DNA from 3 places in the Paenibacillus sp. NPDC056579 genome. Region 3 is predicted to be linked to each of the others. Evidence: riboswitches for the same ligand, from Rfam matches in the RefSeq annotation. Region 3 holds a riboswitch; each other region holds the start of a gene.
What was found. A riboswitch is a leader RNA that binds a small molecule or an ion and turns the genes downstream of it on or off. The one in region 3 is predicted to bind cobalamin.
Positions count from the first base shown of each region.

Region 1: linked by a shared signal. The riboswitch ahead of ACFQ88_RS21870 ((2Fe-2S) ferredoxin domain-containing protein) and the one ahead of ACFQ88_RS18650 (LysR family transcriptional regulator) in region 3 are both predicted to bind cobalamin.
Region 2: linked by a shared signal. The riboswitch ahead of cobJ (precorrin-3B C(17)-methyltransferase) and the one ahead of ACFQ88_RS18650 (LysR family transcriptional regulator) in region 3 are both predicted to bind cobalamin.

Region 1 covers NZ_JBHTVD010000005.1:479,604-485,666, reverse strand. Annotated here, with positions in the region: gene ACFQ88_RS21885 (ABC transporter permease) at 1-137, opposite strand, end outside; gene nikB (nickel ABC transporter permease) at 134-1,075, opposite strand; gene ACFQ88_RS21875 (ABC transporter substrate-binding protein) at 1,078-2,676, opposite strand; gene ACFQ88_RS21870 ((2Fe-2S) ferredoxin domain-containing protein) at 2,721-3,113, opposite strand; cobalamin riboswitch at 3,282-3,483, opposite strand; gene ACFQ88_RS21865 (DUF1540 domain-containing protein) at 3,754-3,909, shown strand; gene ACFQ88_RS21860 (bactofilin family protein) at 4,066-4,509, opposite strand; gene ACFQ88_RS21855 (M23 family metallopeptidase) at 4,543-5,505, opposite strand; gene ACFQ88_RS21850 (ParM/StbA family protein) at 5,703-6,063, shown strand, end outside.
Region 2 covers NZ_JBHTVD010000005.1:428,505-434,567, forward strand. Annotated here, with positions in the region: gene ACFQ88_RS21610 (NAD-dependent epimerase/dehydratase family protein) at 1-784, shown strand, start outside; gene ACFQ88_RS21615 (hypothetical protein) at 1,008-1,202, shown strand; gene ACFQ88_RS21620 (helix-turn-helix domain-containing protein) at 1,227-1,595, opposite strand; cobalamin riboswitch at 1,802-2,007, shown strand; gene cobJ (precorrin-3B C(17)-methyltransferase) at 2,254-4,158, shown strand; gene ACFQ88_RS21630 (sirohydrochlorin chelatase) at 4,191-5,300, shown strand; gene cobK (precorrin-6A reductase) at 5,318-6,063, shown strand, end outside.
Region 3 covers NZ_JBHTVD010000004.1:390,940-397,002, forward strand. Annotated here, with positions in the region: gene nrdI (class Ib ribonucleoside-diphosphate reductase assembly flavoprotein NrdI) at 1-296, shown strand, start outside; gene nrdE (class 1b ribonucleoside-diphosphate reductase subunit alpha) at 283-2,367, shown strand; gene nrdF (class 1b ribonucleoside-diphosphate reductase subunit beta) at 2,398-3,363, shown strand; cobalamin riboswitch at 3,423-3,614, shown strand; gene ACFQ88_RS18650 (LysR family transcriptional regulator) at 3,756-4,658, shown strand; gene ACFQ88_RS18655 (VOC family protein) at 4,807-5,274, shown strand; gene ACFQ88_RS18660 (DinB family protein) at 5,416-5,913, opposite strand.

The DNA.
Region 1 (6,063 bases), on a different contig from region 3:
TTGGAATAGGTGAAGAATGCCCGCTTCATCCGCTTTCCTTGACCCTTACGGCCAATCGCTGCTGGAAGAGCCGAAGCGGATATGCCGGAAGATGCCGCCGTCTCCGCCCCTGTCTGCGGAAGCTCGTTTCGTTTCATCGCATTCTCGCCCCCAATCTCATCTGCGGATGGATGACGATATAGGACAAGTCCACCAGCAGGTTGAACAATATGTAGACCAGCCCCGTGAACACGACATATCCTTGGATGACGGGGTAATCTCTGCGGTAGATTCCTTCCACCGCGAATCTTCCGATCCCCGGAAGCGCGAAGATAACTTCCACGATAACGGAGCCGCCCAGGATAGCCCCGAAATACGTGCCTAGCACCGTCACGATAGGAATCAGCGCATTGCGCAGCCCGTGACGAAGCATAATCCGCACGTCGTGCAGTCCTTTGGCTTTGGCCGTCACGATGTAATGCTGCCCCCATACTTCCAGCAGAGCCGCCCTGGTAAGCCGCATCAGCACGGCGCCGGTCCCGGCGGCAAGCACGATAGCCGGCATCACGATATGCCTCCATGTCCCGTAACCGCTGGTCGGCAGCAGCTGCAGCTTCTCCGAGAGCAGCGTAATCAGCAGAATCGCCAGCCAGAATCCGGGAATCGACAGAAACAGAAGGCCGATCGCCCGGCCTGCGTGGTCGATTAAGCTGTTTTTGCGAAGCGCCATCAGGATGCCGAGCGGAATCCCGGTCCCGGCCGCAAACAGCACCGCCATTAAGGATACGCTCAGCGTTACAGGCAGCCGGCGGAGCAGCTCGGCGCTAACCGGCTCCTTCGTCATGTAAGAGGTGCCGAGATCGCCCTGAACCGCATTCGCTAACCATCGTCCGTACTGAACGGCGTACGGCGCGTTCAGCCCCAGCTGCTCCCGCATAGAGGCAATTTCCTGCTCCGTAGGCTCCCTGACTCCGCTCTGGCTCAACGCCTCGACGGCCGGATCACCGGGCGACAAGACGCTGAGAGCAAACGCTATGAGCGAGACGCCGATCAGAACGGGAATGGCGGCCACCCATCTGCGAAGGAGATATTTCATGGCTACTCAGTCCATTCCAGCTTAGACAGCGTCGTTCCGTAGATCGTCGCTTGATAGCCCTTGATTTTCTTGTTATACGCAATCAGATTCGCATCATTGAACAGAGGAATCGTCGGCAGGTCTTGAGCCGCAATCGTCTGAATTTCGTTATAGATCACTTTCCGGTCGTCCATGCTTAGCGTTGTTTTCGCCTGATTCAGCAGCTGATCGATGCGCTCGCTTTTGTAGCCGAGGCTGTAGCTTTTATTGCTTGAACCGCCGCTCGACAAATAATTCGTAAACAGCGTGAACGGATCGGCGTTCGGCAGCCCTTGCGTTGCCAGCGCCAGATCATACTCCCCTTTGGCCTGCGCCTCCTTGAATGCTGCGCCATCCAATATTTTGATTTGCACATCCAGGTTCAGCTCTTTGAGCACCGACTGCAGCAGCTCGGCCTGCGCTTTGTAAGGGTACCGGTCCAACCCGTAGGTCGGCACGATGAGATCGATCTTCTGCGTCTTGCCTCCGGTCGCTTCCGCCGCCAGCCGTTTGGCCTCGGTCGCATTCGTGACCGTTTTGATCTCCTTATAAAAAGGAGACGTCGCGTTCAAGATGTTGACCGTTTCCGTCGGGTAGCCCAAATAAAGCTCCTTCACCAGCTGCTGACGATCGATAATCATGCTGACCGCCTGACGCATGGCAGGATTGTCAAACGGCGCACGCTTGCCGTTCGGGTGAATGTAATGGGAGATCGTCGATTTGGTCACCGACACCTCAAACCGGTTATCCTTCACCAGCTCCTTGGCCAATGCCGGAGGGAGCGCCCCCAAATCCATGACGCCCATAATTTCGCCGGACTTCAAAGCGGCCAGTCTCGTGTCCGGATCGGGGATGACGCGCACGCGGATCTTTTTTGTTTTGGCTTTCTCGCCATAGTAGCCATCAAAAGCTTCCAGCAGCGCATACTGATCCTTCTGATGCTCGATCAGCTTGAACGGTCCGGTTCCTTGCGGCAGACCGTTGAAATCGCCTTTTTCATTGAAGTTCAACGGGCTGTATATCGGGCTTGCGAAGTTGACCATCGAGTACAGCAAAGCAGGCTGCGGGTTATCGAAGACGAGCTTGAAGGTCATCTCGTCAACCTTCGCCGCTTCCTTTAACCCTGGATAAGCGCTTTTGATATCCAGCGTATAGAACGGGGAGCTTTTCGGGCTAACCTGCTTGTACCGGTTGAAATTAGCAATTACGGCATCTGCGTTCAACGGCTGGCCGTCATGGAATTTCACGTTATCCTGCAGCTTGAACGTCCACTCCTTGCCGTCCGGGGACATCGTCCACGATTTGGCCAGCTTCGGAGCCGGCTGACCGTCTTCTGCCGAGGTGACCAGCGGTTCCCATACGTATAGAATCGTGCTTGTGTAATAAGCGTCTTGAGGTCCCGGCGCCAAATCCCGCGGAGCGGCAAGGACGACTTCCTCCGGATTGGCGATGGCCGTGCCTGTCTGATTCGCCGGCCTGGAAGCAGGATTCGCCGTACTGCATCCGATCAAAACTAATAAAAAGCATAATATGATTGCGGCAGCCATATAAGGCATTTTGTGTATTCTTCTGTTCATGTTCATGTATGACCCTTCTCTCTATGTATAAATAAAAATGAATGAACCGGTTAAACTGCATTGTCTTGTTTCTTCCTGGCCGCTTCCTCCCGGGTCGTTCCAGCAGCACCGAGACCGGTTGCAACAAAGACCTTATCGTACGTATATACCAGATGCTCCTCCAGTACATGTCCTTGAAGCAAATGCTCACGGACTATTCGTCTGCCCAAATCGGGAGTTATCGATTTATACCAGACCCCTTGCGGATACACCGTGACGACGCAAGCGTCCTCGCATCGGCCATTGCACCGGGTTCGTGTAGTATGAATCGAATCGTCGGCTCCCCAGGCAGCAATTTCATTACGAATGGCCAGAGTCACCTCATCGGCCTCCTTTCGGGTACAGCTGCCTCCGTTACAAATCAGTACATGATGGCTTGTCTTCGATAAATCCCATGTCGCCAATCTTGCCACTCCCTTTCTTCTTGGCTTCAAGCCTTTGCTCCAGCCGGGATGTAACGCAAAAAAGGCGTCTTTACCCAGCACAAAATAAGGTAAAGGCGCCCCATATAATCCATAAAATAAATAGACGATGGCCGTCCTTAACACCTCCCTATCTTCCGTAGGTTCGAATCAGTGCTGTCAGAACAGGCAGGTCTCCTGGCTCCGGGATCTTCGTCATTGGCGGCCTTCCCGATCTTTGAACCGTTCAAAGATCAGTGGCATAGAGTGCCGTGACTACTCCGTTACAGTGGCGGGACCGCGTCGGCTTTACACCGAACTTCCCTATTAAGCTTCAGCTAACAGCTGAAGCACCTGTTCCCATCATTTAGTTGTCATCAAACAACACTGATCATACACGATTATTCATTTTTTGTACAACTTCATTCCTTTTAATAGTAATTATTACAATTAAACAATAACGATTTATTCTTCCATTGTCAACCTTCGGGTTTCCAGTCCATTTGAAAACCACCCGAGAATAACCTGTACGCTTTGCCGGGCCTAAACTTTCCTATGCAAAAAAAGCCCGACCTGTATGGCCGGACCCGGGTATAAAAAGCTATGCGATTTGCCCATCCTAGACAGGAGGGGGGTGAGACCTATGGCAAGAGACGTATTGTGTGAAGTGAACTCCTGTAAGTACTGGGCTGCAGGAAACCAATGCAACGCTTCTTCGATTTATGTTGTCAGCCAACGCGGCAACAAAGCAAACAATTCCGAAGAAACGGACTGCAAGACGTTCGAATCGAAAATTTAAATTTTTCTTTTCCCTCGCAGAAGACAGCCTATCGATCCATAGGTTGTCTTTTTCTTTGCTCGTTAAACAGTATTGCCAATAATAATGATAATTATTATCAATTATCGATTTCCTGCCCAAAAAGGTTATCGCAAGAAAATTCCCGCTCAGCCCTAACTACATCGTAGCCATATTGCCGCCGCCATAATTCGTTTGGAACGGGTTCGACGGCATCGGCTCCTTATCCTGCTTCTCCGGCGGCGCTCCTGCGCCGTTGTCCATTTTGCTCGTGCCCTGGAATACGCCGCCTTCGTCGATGATAAGCGATTGCGCCGTCGTATTGCCATACAGCTTGCCCGTTGACCGGATCGTCAGCTTGCCCTTGCACAGCACATTTCCGTTGACGGTTCCCGCCAAAATCACGTTTCTCGCGATAACGTTCGATTTGACCACGCCATGCTCGCCGATCGTCACATCTCCCGCGCAATCTACGTCTCCGGTAATATGCCCTTCGATTCGGATACTGGCTTCGGATTTGATGCGTCCTTCAAACAAGGTACCCTCTCCGATCAAAGTATCGGTCGCTTGAATATCCCGCCCGATTTTTTTGCTTTTAAACATCATTTCGCCTCATTTCTAATTAGTATGGTCATTCTAGTTCAAATAAGGTTTAGGATCCGTGCTCTGGCCGTTCTTCAGCACCTCATAATGCAGGTGGGCCCCGGTGCTTCTTCCGGTTGATCCTACCAGGCCGATCACATCGCCTTTTTGCACTCGTTCGCCCTGCTTGACGTTGATTTTATTTAGATGCATGTACCACGTTTGCAGTCCTTTTGAATGAGTAACCACAATGTTGTTTCCATGCGAGGAATCGCTGCCTGTAGAACTGACAATCCCGTCTGCCGTAACCCGTACGGGAGTATTCATCGGTGCAGCAATGTCATAACCGCTATGGAAGCTTGGTCTGTACGTAAACGGATCCTTGCGAATCCCGAAGCCGGATGTAATATTCCTGCTGTCCACGGGCCAAATATTCGGCGTAATACGGAGCAGCTCCTGCGCCTGAACGGCCTTTGCCTTCGTATCGGTAATGCTGCCTTGAAGCTCTGCCACTTCTTGGTTCATGGAGCTCAGGTGCTGTTTCGTCTGCTCGAGCAGCGTCTTGATCTCTTCGTCGGTGACAGGACGGTTGGAGCCGCCCATCGCGTTAGAATCTACGGAGGAGGATGCGGCAGATGCGGTTGATTTGGCCGCGCCCGTGATCGTACGAACTTCGTCCTCCAGCTTGCGGATATCGTCGATTCTCCCCTTCATCTCCACCGTTTGCTGGGATAATTGGATCAGCTCGTTTTGCAGCTGTTCGATCGTATCGTTCTTCTCCTGGACCGTGGTGCTGTACACAGCCTCTTGACTGACGATGCGGCTCTGCAAGTCCGCCGTGACCCATGATGTCCTCGCATGGTTCACATACAGGACCAGCGTAACCGACAACAAGGCAATTAGTCCTGCTCCGGCACAATAAAGGAGCGCCTTTGGTACTTCAAATCGCCGGACCGCGCTGTTGGCATCGGGAATAATGACGAATGTAAACCGTTTATTGATCCGTTTGACCTTCATGTTAGCTCCTTTAAGCTTGGCACAAATTAACATTATTCGATAGAATACGATCTTATTCGTCGCATCCCGGGAAAAAACCTGCCGATGTTTTCATAAATAGTGGAAAATAGTTCTAAAGTACGAAGGGATTTTGTTGAATTAAATCGAATCATAGTACCAAAGTAATTTATTGGAGCTGACTGGAGGGAAATTCATACATGATCTTGGCCGGAATCGATATCGGCAACGATAGCATCAAGGTAGTCCTGGACGGGGTTCGCGATCCGTTAATGATCCCCAACATTGTTGCACCCGGGTATGAAAGACATATTTTGCAGGAGGAGGATTCTCCTCTGAAGGCGCTTGATGTCGTAGTGCACAGCCCACGTTTGTCAAGAAACAATCAAAGGTACTTCGTCGGCCTTCTAGCCATGGAGAACGAGGATAGCGTAGAGCTCGAGGAGACGGATAACAAAGCGGTGTCGGATCAGTCGCTGATCGTCGCAATCACCGCACTGGCTTACGCAGGCATAGCAAGCCAATCGGTAGCGAGCACCGGCTTCGGCAATACCGAGGAAG
Region 2 (6,063 bases), on a different contig from region 3:
GATGGTCAGGGGGCTTAGCCCTAATCTTCGCGGACTGATCTATTTGCTTGACCTCTGCAAGGAATTCAATATCAAGAAGCTGGTTTACGGTTCTTCTGCTGAAATATACGGAAACACGGAGCTTGTACCTGCGGACGAAACAGCCGCCTGCGTTCCGATGTCGGGAATAGGAATGTCCAAGCTCGCTCCTGAAGAATATATTCGGATGTACGGCGCATTATATGGCCTCAACTATACCATATTGCGTTATGCGAACGTTTACGGCTACCGCCAAAAGCGTTTCGGCTGCGGAGGCGTCATCTCGGCGTTTATGGAAACGTACGTGAACGGGGAAAGGCCGGTCATTTACGGCAAAGGGCTGCAGAGCCGGGATTTCGTATACGTAACCGATGTGGCGGAAGCCAATGTCCGGGCGATCAGCAGGGGGGACGGCGAAACGTATAATATAGGTACGGGACGATCGACCCAGATTGTGGAGCTGTTCGAACTGATGAATGAGCTTGTCAATCAGAAATTAAAGCCCCTATTTGCTCAAGCCCGGCCCGCTGACAGTACCAACGTATGCGTTACCATACAAAAGGCTGAGAAAGAGCTGGGATGGAAGCCGCAGATTCAGCTCAAGGAAGGATTGGCCCAGGTGCTTGGCGACTTTATTTATAACCGGTTCATGGATAAGCTGAACGGCGTGCAGGAGGTCGTGCCCGATATGGTGACGGCAAGCGCCCTGATCCGAAGAATGGGAGTAAAAAAGGCGGCTCGGCGGTTGAAAACGGTAACCTCGTAACAACTGAACGGCCTTTTGATAAGCGCCTATACATAATCAAAGCCTTGTCTTGGATGGACAAGGCTTTTTGCATAAATAAAGATTTGTTTATAATCACGGTTTCGACAAAATGATTGGCGCTTTAAGCGGAACGCCCCCCAGCATGTGACATTATTTTTTGAGAAGTTCCTATATAATATTGAGATATGAACGCTTATGAGACGAGATGGAGAGTGGGTTTACGATGGTAGAGCAAAAGAAGTGCATCGAAATTGACTTAATCCTGGATCAGCTCCAAATTCCCAGAGAAAAATTCGCTGCATGGAGCTCCCTTCAGCAAGCTGCTATTTCACCGGTCGAAGAGGCCTATAAAGAGGAGCAGCCTTCACTGTTTCCGATGTTTCAATGGGAGCTTGGAAAAATGGAGTATTCGAAGTAAAGTATCGATTCTAAAAAAGCGCTTTTATTTGGAAGTACGCTCATACCGGATGAATGCAATAAATCTTCGGGATTCCTCCGGCGTCAGCTCCCTGCCGTCAATGGTAAGGACAAACCTCTCCATAAGAGCTTCATCCGATAATTCCAGGTGACTGATAAATTCTTGTACATCGTTATCTATGGGATGGCTGCTGTCGTCGCTTCGGCCCATTAAAAAGTCGATGGTCACTTGAAAAAAATCGGCGAACTTCTGAATGGTTTCGTAATCCGGCTCCCTGCGGTTGTTCTCGTAATGGGAAAGTGCGGATCGGGTGATGCCTACCTTGCCGGCGAGATCTTCCTGCGTCAAGCGTTGGTCGTTGCGCAGTTTAGCAATTCTATGCCCGTATTTCATATGTAATTTCCACCTTCGCTGGTTCGGTTTGTAAGTACCTATTGGTTGGTATACTGTTCGTGAGAAAAGCTGTTCTTTGCTAGGGTTGCGGCAAAAATTAAGAACTTCGACCCAAAAGTCGAAGGAAAGCAGTACAGGGGATTGATGGTTGCCGGACCGTTATAGACAAATCTTTGTTCAGGGTGATATGATTGCTCTGGACAATCAAATACGGATACGAATGAGGTGCGGATAAGGGGAACTTTATCTGCTTAAAAGGGAAGACCGGTGCAATACCGGCACGGACCCGCCACTGTAAGGAGCGCCAATTTTGGCCAGGCAGCCGATAGCTATACCACTGGAACATACGTTCCGGGAAGGGGATCGGCGCTTTTGCTCTAAGTCAGGAGACCTGCCTATTCGAACAACACTGTTAACCTACGCGGATTTAGGGAGGTGTTAGAGATCGGCTTACCTGTTCTTGGAGATGGCACTGTTGTGCCATTTAATTTCATTGTAGGTCCGGGCTGTCAAAGCATTTCTAACACATTCTGTTGGGGATGCTTTTTTTGTTGCTCCAAAAACGTATGAAGGACGACGGACGGAGCGATTGGAAGCGAAGCTAGAGGGAAGGCAACGGGATATATATCCGTAATATATAGGGAAGGACGTGTGCAGCATGGCGGGAAAACTGCTGATCATCGGCTTCGGGCCGGGAAGCTTCGAGCATATAACGAAACGCGCGCGCGAAGCGATCGAGGAAAGTGAGGTTATTATCGGCTATAACACTTACGTGGATTTGATCCGTGGACTGTTGACCGATCAGGAGATTGTACGGACCGGGATGACGGAGGAGGTCAGCAGAGCGCAGGAAGCCGTAAGACAGGCGGAAGCGGGGAAAAAGGTCGCCGTCATCTCCAGCGGGGATGCCGGCGTGTACGGGATGGCCGGTCTAGTGTATGAAGTGCTCATGGAGAAGGGCTGGCGGCGGGAAGGCGGCGTCGAAGTCGAGATTATCCCGGGCATTTCGGCGATCAACTCTTCGGCATCGCTGCTGGGAGCTCCGGTAATGCACGATGCGTGCACGATCAGCTTAAGCGACCATCTGACCCCTTGGGAGCTAATAGCGAGACGGGTCGAGGCGGCGGCGCAGGCGGATTTCGTCATCGCCCTGTACAATCCGCGAAGCGGCAGAAGGACAAGGCAAATCGTCGAGACGCAGCGGATTCTATTGAAGTACCGTTCGGCCGAGACGCCGGTCGGTATCGTGAAGAGCGCTTATCGCGACAGGCAGCATGTGGTTCTGACGAACCTGCGCGATATGCTTGACCACGATATCGGCATGCTGACGACGGTCATTATCGGAAATGCATCGACGACGGTCTACGACGGCTTGATGATTACTCCGCGCGGGTACCAGCGCAAATATACGCTGGGAGCGGAGGTACAGCCGCTTAAGCCTCACCAGCGGCTGCAGGAGGCGGCAGAGCCTTGGGCGCTGCGCCAGTGGGAAGCCGGCGACGATGAGGACGATTGGGACGAAGAGGAGCCGGACGGTTTCGCGCCGAGCGCAGTGCGTGAAGCAGACCATGGTGGAGCGGCGGCAGCGGCGAGCGCGGTGCGCGAGGCAGAGCGAGGCGGAGCGGCGATTGCGGCGAGCGCGGTGCGTGAAGCAGAGCGAGGCGGAGCGGTGATAGCGGCGAGCGCGGTGCGTGAGGCAGAGCGAGGGGGAGCGGCGATAGCGCCGAGCGCGGTGCGTGAAGCAGAGCGAGGCGGAGCGGTGATAGCGACAAGCGCGGTGCGAGAGGCAGAGCGAGGCGGAGCGGCGAGCCCGCTGTCGCTGGCGATGGAGGCGCTGCGGCTGTCGGACCGCAGCCGTGGCGTAGAGACGGCGGACAGCTATAGCGCGCCGCCGGCCGGGGTGCTGTTCCGCCAGCAGTCGATCTTTGAGCTGGCGGTTAGTCCCGGCGTAGCCGAGAAGAAATTTACGGCACGGCAGATGCTGGCCTTGGCCGATGTCGTAGGCGACAACGGGACGATGGAATATACGCCTCATCATCAAATGATTGTTCGCGTTCCTACGGACAATCCGGACGAAATTACTTCGAAGCTCCGGCAGGAGGGCTTTCTTTTGTCGCCGATTGGCGATGTGGCGCAGGTGAAGGCTTGCGATTTTTGCAACGGTGAAAAGGGCGACGCCATTCCATACGCCGAGGAGCTGAACAAGCGGCTTGGCGGCATGAAGGTGCCGAAGGAGCTGCGGATCGGCTTGAACGGCTGCGGCATGGCATGCTACGGAGCCGTTCAGGAGGATATCGGCATCGTGTATCGCAAGGAGAAGTTCGACTTGTTCCTGGGCGGTAAAACGATTGGGCGCAACGCCCATTCGGGCCAGCCGGTAGCCGAAGGGATCGAGCCTGAACGGCTTATTGAAACTATAGAGAACATTGTGGCGCGTTACATAACCAATGGACATCCGAACGAGAGGTTCCATAAGTTTTTCAAACGGGTGAAGGAAATCGAAGGCTACAGGCATCAGGATATGCCTGCTTTTACAATAGAAAATGCGGTTTGCGGTGATTAAAGAAAAGCGATTGTTCATGGGAGGTTATATAGATGAATGCAGTATTGTTTGTAGGCCACGGCAGTAAGGATGCAGAGGGCAACGAGGAGGTCCGCGAGTTTGTCCGTACGATTGCGGCCGAGCTGGAGCAGCCGTTGGTGGAGACCTGTTTTCTCGAATTCGAATCGCCTACCATTGCGCAGGGCATCGAAAGCTGTGTGAGGAAAGGGGCGACGGAGGTTGCTGTTGTTCCTATTACGTTATTTTCCGCAGGACATGCCAAAATTCATATTCCGGCCGCCATTGACGAGGCCAAGGAGAAATATCCTTCGGTTCGTTTCAAATACGGCAGACCGATCGGAGTTCACGAGCAGGTGCTGGACATTCTCGCCTCTAGGCTGGAAACGGCCGGAGCAGCCAACGGACTGGAGCCGACGACAGGTACTGAGCTGGAGCCGGAACTCGAGCATACCGCCGTCCTTGTCGTCGGACGGGGCAGCAGCGATGCCGACGCGAACAGCGATTTGTTCAAGATTTCGCGTCTATTCTGGGAAAAGATGAAGGTGAAGTGGGTCGAGACGGCCTTTATCGGCGTTACCGCCCCGCTTGTGGATGAGGGAATCGAGCGGTGCTTGAAGCTGGGCGCGCGCAGAGTCGTAATATTGCCCTATTTCCTGTTTACGGGCGTACTGATCAAACGGATGGAGCAAATGCTCGAGCAATTCAAGGAAAAATATCCTGAGCATCAATTTGTGCTGGCCGATTATTTCGGGTTTCATCCGAATTTGCGCCACATCCTGCGCGAACGAGCGCTGGAGGCCGTGCAGGGCGAAACGAAAATGAACTGCGATATGTGCCAATACCGGTTGGCTGCGATGGAGCATATCGACCATCACCACCACCATGACCACGACCACCATCATGGACATGATCACCACCATCACGACCACGACCATCATCACCATGATCACGATCATCATCATGGACATGATGATCACGACCATGACCACAATCACCATCATGATCATGATCACCACCACCATGACCATGATCATCATCACGGACATGATCATGACCACGGGCACCACGATCATGGCCATGACGATCATAAGCATGAGCGCGTGGCGGTGCCTACGGACGATAAAGCAGCGACGTCATCTTAATCGGGGGAGGAACGACTATGATTCTCTTAATGGCTGGAACGAGCGACGCGCGCGAGCTGGCGCTGCACATACGTCAGGCGGGATATCCTCTCCTGACGACGGTAGTAACGGACAGCGCCGCCAAATCGATGGACGAGGCGGGTCTGCCCGTATTGACCGGGCGTCTGACCGCAGACGAGCTGGTTGAGTTGGTTCGCGAGCGAGGCATTCGAACGATTGTGGACGCCACGCATCCATTTGCGGAGGAAGCGTCTAAGAATGCGATTGCGGCCGCTCAGGAGGCGGAAGTGCCGTATATCCGCTTCGAGCGGGACCGGATCGCCATCGAGACGCATCCGCTCGTTACCTTTGCGGATGACTACGAGCAGGCGGCGGATATTGCCGCCGAGCGCAAAGGAGTGATCATGCTGACTACGGGCAGCAAGACGCTTCATATTTTTGCCCGCAAGCTGTTGGGGCTCGCGGATACGACCTTGGTGGCGCGGATGCTGCCCCGCAAGGACAACATGGAGAAGTGCGAGGAGCTAGGTCTGGAGCAGAAGCATATCGTGGCGATGCAGGGTCCTTTTTCCAAGGAGCTGAACAAGGCTTTATATCAGCATTACCATGTCACGCTGATGATCACGAAGGAAAGCGGCAAGGTCGGAGCGGTGGACGAGAAGCTGGAATCGGCGCTGGAGATGGGAATCGAGACGATAGTCATCGGCAGGCCGAGCATTGAATATGGAACGTATTTCGGTGATTTTGCAGGCGTAATCGGCAA
Region 3 (6,063 bases):
GGGTGGTTCAAATTGAGGAAATGATGAAGGTGGATGAACCGTTCATTCTCATCACCTATACTACGGGCTTCGGTCAAGTCCCTCAGAAGGTGCTGTCCTTTCTTCAGAAGAACCATGCGAATCTGATAGGTGTTTCGGCCAGCGGAAATCGGAATTGGGGCGAAGGGTTTGCCCGAAGCGCCGATCTGATCGCCAAATTATATAAGGTTCCGGTATTAAGCAAGTTTGAGCTTTCAGGAACGAAACAAGATGTGGAGAGGTTTAAACAGGAGGTGCATTTGGTTGCTGCATATTGAATTGAACAATTTGTTGCTGCAAAGAGATCCGGACGGCTTTTTTCAATTGGATAAAGATAAGGAAGCTGTTAAGGCATTTATAGAGGAAGTACATAGCAAGAGCGTCCATTTCGCCGATACGACCACGAAAGTGCGCTATATGATAGATAACGATTATTACGAGGACGTATATCAGCAATATTCTCAGGCTGACGTTGAGGAAATTTACGCAATCGCCCATAGCTATCGCTTCGAGTTTCCTTCCTATATGGCGGCATCCAAGTTTTATACCGATTACGCAGTGAAGAGTAATGACCGCGCGCTCTACTTGGAGCACTATCCAGACAGAGTTGCAATTGTAGCCTTGCATCTGGCTCGCGGAGATATGAATACGGCTAGAATGCTGACTACTGCGATGATGGATCAGCGTGTACAGCCGGCGACTCCGACGTTCTTGAATGCGGGTAAGAGCCGTCGCGGAGAGATGGTTTCGTGCTTCTTGCTTGAAATGGACGATTCCCTGAATTCGATCAACTATGTTCTCGGTACCTGCATGCAGCTGTCCAAAATCGGCGGCGGTGTAGCGGTCAACCTGTCCAAGCTGCGCGGCCGCGGAGAACCGATCAAGGACGTGGAAGGCGCGGCCAAAGGCATTATGCCGGTGCTCAAGCTGATGGAAGATGCATTCTCCTATGCCGATCAAATGGGCCAGCGCAGAGGGTCGGGTGCAGCCTATTACAACATCTTCGGATGGGATATTATGGAGCTGCTGGACAGTAAGAAAATCAATGCCGATGAAAAAACACGTCTCAAAACGTTATCGATCGGGCTGATCATACCTAACAAGTTTTATCAGCTGGCGGAGGAAAACAAACCGCTGCATGTTTTTGCTCCTTATTCCGTTTATAAAGCGTATGGAATGCATCTGGATGATATGGATCTTGACGTGATGTACGATCAGCTGCTGGCCGACGAGCGTGTGCGTAAGCAGGTCGTTATGAGCGCGCGCGACATGATGATCAAGATCTCAATGATTCAGCTTGAATCGGGCTATCCTTACATTATGAATAAAAGCAATGCGAACCGCGCTCACCCTTTGAAGCAGCTGGGTGCGATTAAAATGTCGAACCTTTGCACGGAAATTTTCCAGCTGCAGGAGACTTCGAAAATCGCCGATTACGGTCAAGCGGATGTGATTCGGCGCGATATAAGCTGCAATCTTGCTTCCTTGAACATCGTCAACGTGATGGAGCTCGGCAAGGTGAAGGAATCCGTCAAAGAAGGGATTATCGCCTTGACAGCGGTCAGCGATATGACTACCGTCGCCAATGCTCCCGGCGTTGCCAGAGCGAACAAAGAGATGCATTCGGTCGGGCTTGGCGCCATGAATCTGCACGGCTACCTGGCCAAAAATAAAATCTCCTATGAAAGTGAAGAAGCCAAAGATTTTGCACGGACCTTCTTCATGATGATGAATTATTACTCTTTGGAGCAAAGCATGGAGATTGCCAAAGAGCGCGGCGTTACGTTCGCCGGATTCGAGCTTTCGGACTATGCGAACGGGAGCTACTTTGATCGCTATTTAGAAACGGATTATAGACCCGTCACCAATAAGGTAAAAAGCCTGTTCAAGGATATGACGGTTCCGTCTCCATTGGATTGGGCGAACTTGAAGCACGCCGTACAAACCCATGGACTATATCATGCTTATCGCCTTGCTATTGCACCAACACAGAGCATTTCGTATATTCAGAATGCAACATCAAGCGTTATGCCGATAGTGGAGCAGATCGAAACGCGGACTTATGCGAATTCGACTACGTACTATCCGATGCCGTATTTGAGCAGAGATAACTACTTCTTCTATAAATCGGCCTATCAAATGGATCAATTCAAAGTGTTGGATTTAATTGCTGAAATTCAAGCGCACGTGGACCAAGGAATATCCACCGTCCTGCACGTGAATAGCGATGTAACGACGAGACAGCTTGCGAGATACTATATTTATGCAGCGAAAAAAGGACTGAAATCTCTTTATTACACTCGGACTAACCATCTTTCCGTTGAAGAGTGCATCAGTTGTTCCGTATAAGATAAGTTAGCAGGAAAGGGAGTTGCAGCAATGAGTGTTTGGAAAGCCGTGAATTGGAACCGTCCTGATGACGATTTTACGGATACATTCTGGAAACAAAATATTATGCAGTTTTGGACGGATGAGGAGATTCCGTTGTCGGACGACAAAATGTCCTGGCTGACATTGAACGATGCGGAGCGGGACCTGTACATGAAGGTGCTTGGCGGCTTAACTTTGCTCGACACCGTACAAGGCAGCGTGGGAATGCCTAAGATTCTCGAGCTGGTCGACGGATTGCAGCGTAAAGCTGTTCTCGGCTTTATGGGAATGATGGAGCAAATCCATGCGAAGTCCTACAGCAGCATTTTTACCACTTTAGCTTCAACAGAAGAGATTGACAGTATTTTTCAATGGATCGAAAACAACCGTTTCTTGCAAACCAAAGCAGAGACGATATCTCAATACTATAACAACATTCATTCGCGCAAAGATCTATACTTGGCGATGGCAGCTTCCGTACTGCTCGAGAGTTATCTGTTCTACAGCGGCTTCTTTTACCCGCTTTACTTGGCGGGACAGGGAAAAATGACGAGCAGCGGTGAGATCATTAACCTGATTTTGCGTGACGAGAGCATTCACGGCTTGTACGTCGGCATGCTGGCTCAAGAGCTGTACGCCCAAATGGATGAGGACGAGCAGCAAGCTGCATATGAGACGCTGCAGGGACTGCTCCGGTACTTGCACGGCAATGAAGAGCAATATACAGAGGAGCTGTACACCGCTGTAGGGCTGACGGACGAAGTGAAAGCCTTCTTGCGTTACAATGCCAACAAAGCCATGATGAACCTGGGGCTCGAACCGTTATTTCCGGAAGAGGAGATCAATCCTATTGTCCTCAATGGAATCAATACTCGTACGAAGCAGCATGATTTCTTCTCCAAGAAAGGAAACGGCTATATCCGGACGGTAAATGTAGAATCATTGACGGATGACGATTTCCTATTTGGGGATTGATGCTTTAGGCTTGCTCTACATGGATTTTTTTAATATGATGAGAGTTGTTTCAACCTAATTGCATATCAGGGGAACAAGGTGCTTTAGCATCAGCTAAAGCTTAATAGGGAAGTTCGGTGCAACGCCGACGCGGTCCCGCCACTGTAATGGGGGAGTCTTAGCAATGGTGCCACTGGTCTGTTCTGGACCGGGAAGGCTGCTGATGACGAGGAATCCAGAGCCAGGAGACCTGCCTGTTCTGACAGCACTGCTTTACCTACGGAAGATAGGATTGTGTTAAGACGGTCTTATCGTGCGATTCTCAACGATCCAGGCATCTTTACCTTTCCTAAGTTTTCGGGTAAAGATGTCTTTTTTATATTCTCAAGGACACCAATGGGGAAGTGGTCGGTATGACGTTACAACAATTAAAATATGTAATAGAAGTTGCTAACCGAGGCTCCATCAACGAAGCCGCAAAGAGGCTTTTTATTACTCAACCCAGTCTCTCCAATTCAATCAGGGACCTGGAAGAGGAGCTGCAGCTTTCCATCTTTGAAAGATCCAATAAGGGCATAGCGCTCACCAAAGAAGGGGTAGAGTTTCTCAGCTATGCGCGGCAAGTCGTTGAGCAGGCGGAATTGCTGGAGAGCCGGTACCTTAATACGAAGCCGTCTCCACAGCATTTCTCGGTCTCGACCCAGCATTATGCCTTTGCGGTCAATGCCTTTGTCAGTCTGGTTCAGGAATACGGTCAAGATGAATATGAGATGGCGTTACGTGAAACGAAAACCTATGAAATTATCGAAGACGTGAAAAGCATGCGCAGTGAAATTGGCATTTTATACTTGAATGAGTTTAATGAGAAAGTCATTAATAAGATCCTCAAAGCGGCCAATTTGCAGTTTACCAGCTTGTTTACCGCTACTCCGCATGTGTTTATCAGCATCAAAAATCCTCTTGCGAGGCAATCGATTGTAACGATCGAGCAGCTGCAGCAATATCCTTATTTGTCTTTTGAACAGGGTGAGTTTAACTCGTTTCATTTCTCAGAAGAAATATTGAGCACCATGTCCCATAAAAAAAGCATTCGTGTCAATGACCGTGCGACGTTATTCAATCTGCTGATTGGCTTGAACGGGTACACTATTTCTACAGGTGTGTTAAGCGCGGATCTGAATGGCAACGAGATCATTCCGGTGCCGCTCGATTGTGCGGAAACGATTCATGTCGGCTGGATTTCGCACAAAAATACGGTTATTACCAAGCTAGGCGCGGCTTATGTTGAAGCTTTGAAGCATGCCATTTATCAGTAGGTTCAATGATGCTGCATGGAGCAGTTCACGATAAGGTACGCGGAATGGTAAAGGATTTAACGGATCAATTCCCTCTATTCACAAGCGAACAAATGTGCGGTAAATTAGAAGGGCAGTCATTATTGTTAATGAAGGGAGATACGAGAAATTGCAAACTAAATTTGAAAGCAAAGTGGAAGACATTACAGGAATCACTTGTATTTACGTTCCGGTGAATGATGTTTACGAGTCCATTCAATGGTATCAAAAGAATTTAGGATGTCAGCCCTCAGATCACAATGAAGTTACTCCCGGGATGAAAATAAGTATTATGAATTTTCCTGATCAAAACGGAAACCTTCCAAAACCCGGAATACGGCAAGTAGTCCCAGCGATTTTCCTGATGGGAGGAGGCGGAGGGGCGAGTCAAGCAGCAGGAAGCTTGGGTTTTACGTTCGACAATGGCAAACGTCAGGCCTTGGCCTGTTTCATCACTCCCCGGGTTCAAGAAATGTACAATCGATTCAAGGAAAACGGAGTAAACATAATAAGCGAGATTCCGGAAGACAGACCTTGCGGACCGAACTTCCGATTTACCGATCCAGATGGAAATTTGTTCGAGCTATGGCAGCCGTAAGAGACTTTGCCTGACGGGTAACACAGTTGCTTGGCGATGGAACCGATCCATCGCTTGTTTTGGTTGAGGAGATATTCAAGAAAATAGTCGCATAGCGTCGGCGTTCATGCCGATACCATACGACTATTTGGATTGTCTTGGTTATTTGCCTTCTTCGTCGGCTGTGGGACCGTAGACGCCCGGCACTGGAATATCGAGAAGCCGCAAATAAACCCCGAGCTGCGCCCGGTGGTGGACCATGTGGCTTAATCCGAAGGTGCGAAGCGCAATCGCCCGTGGTTGGCGCAGGATGATATGGTCTCCGTTTCGCAAGGTCCATTCCTCGCCGAGCGTTTTCTCGTCACATTCGGCTAGCAGCTTTTCAAGCTTGACGATGTTCGTATCGAATTCCTCCAGCACGTGTTCGCGTCTTTCCAAAGCTTCCCGCCGAATCGGCACGGTTGACAGATCGAATTCCGGGTAATGAAAAATGGCAATTTGCCAGTTCAGCAGGTTGATCAAGTGTGTAGTCAGCTCGCCCAACGTCATCGATTTCATGTGTGGTTTCCATGTCATATGCTCCTCGGGCAAACACTCCAGGATGCGGCGCGTAGTAGCCAGCTCATGAACCGCGTCTCCGACAATCAGTTGTTTCACCATGAATTTCATCTCCTCCCTTTATAAGGATAGGTTACTATAAAAATGGCCGAGTGGAAAGCTTGTCTCGTTCGTATTATAAGCTGCAGCTTCCTTGCTGGAGCCGGCTTTTTGTGTATTCGCAGCAATATTTTGACCTATTCAAATGAAAGG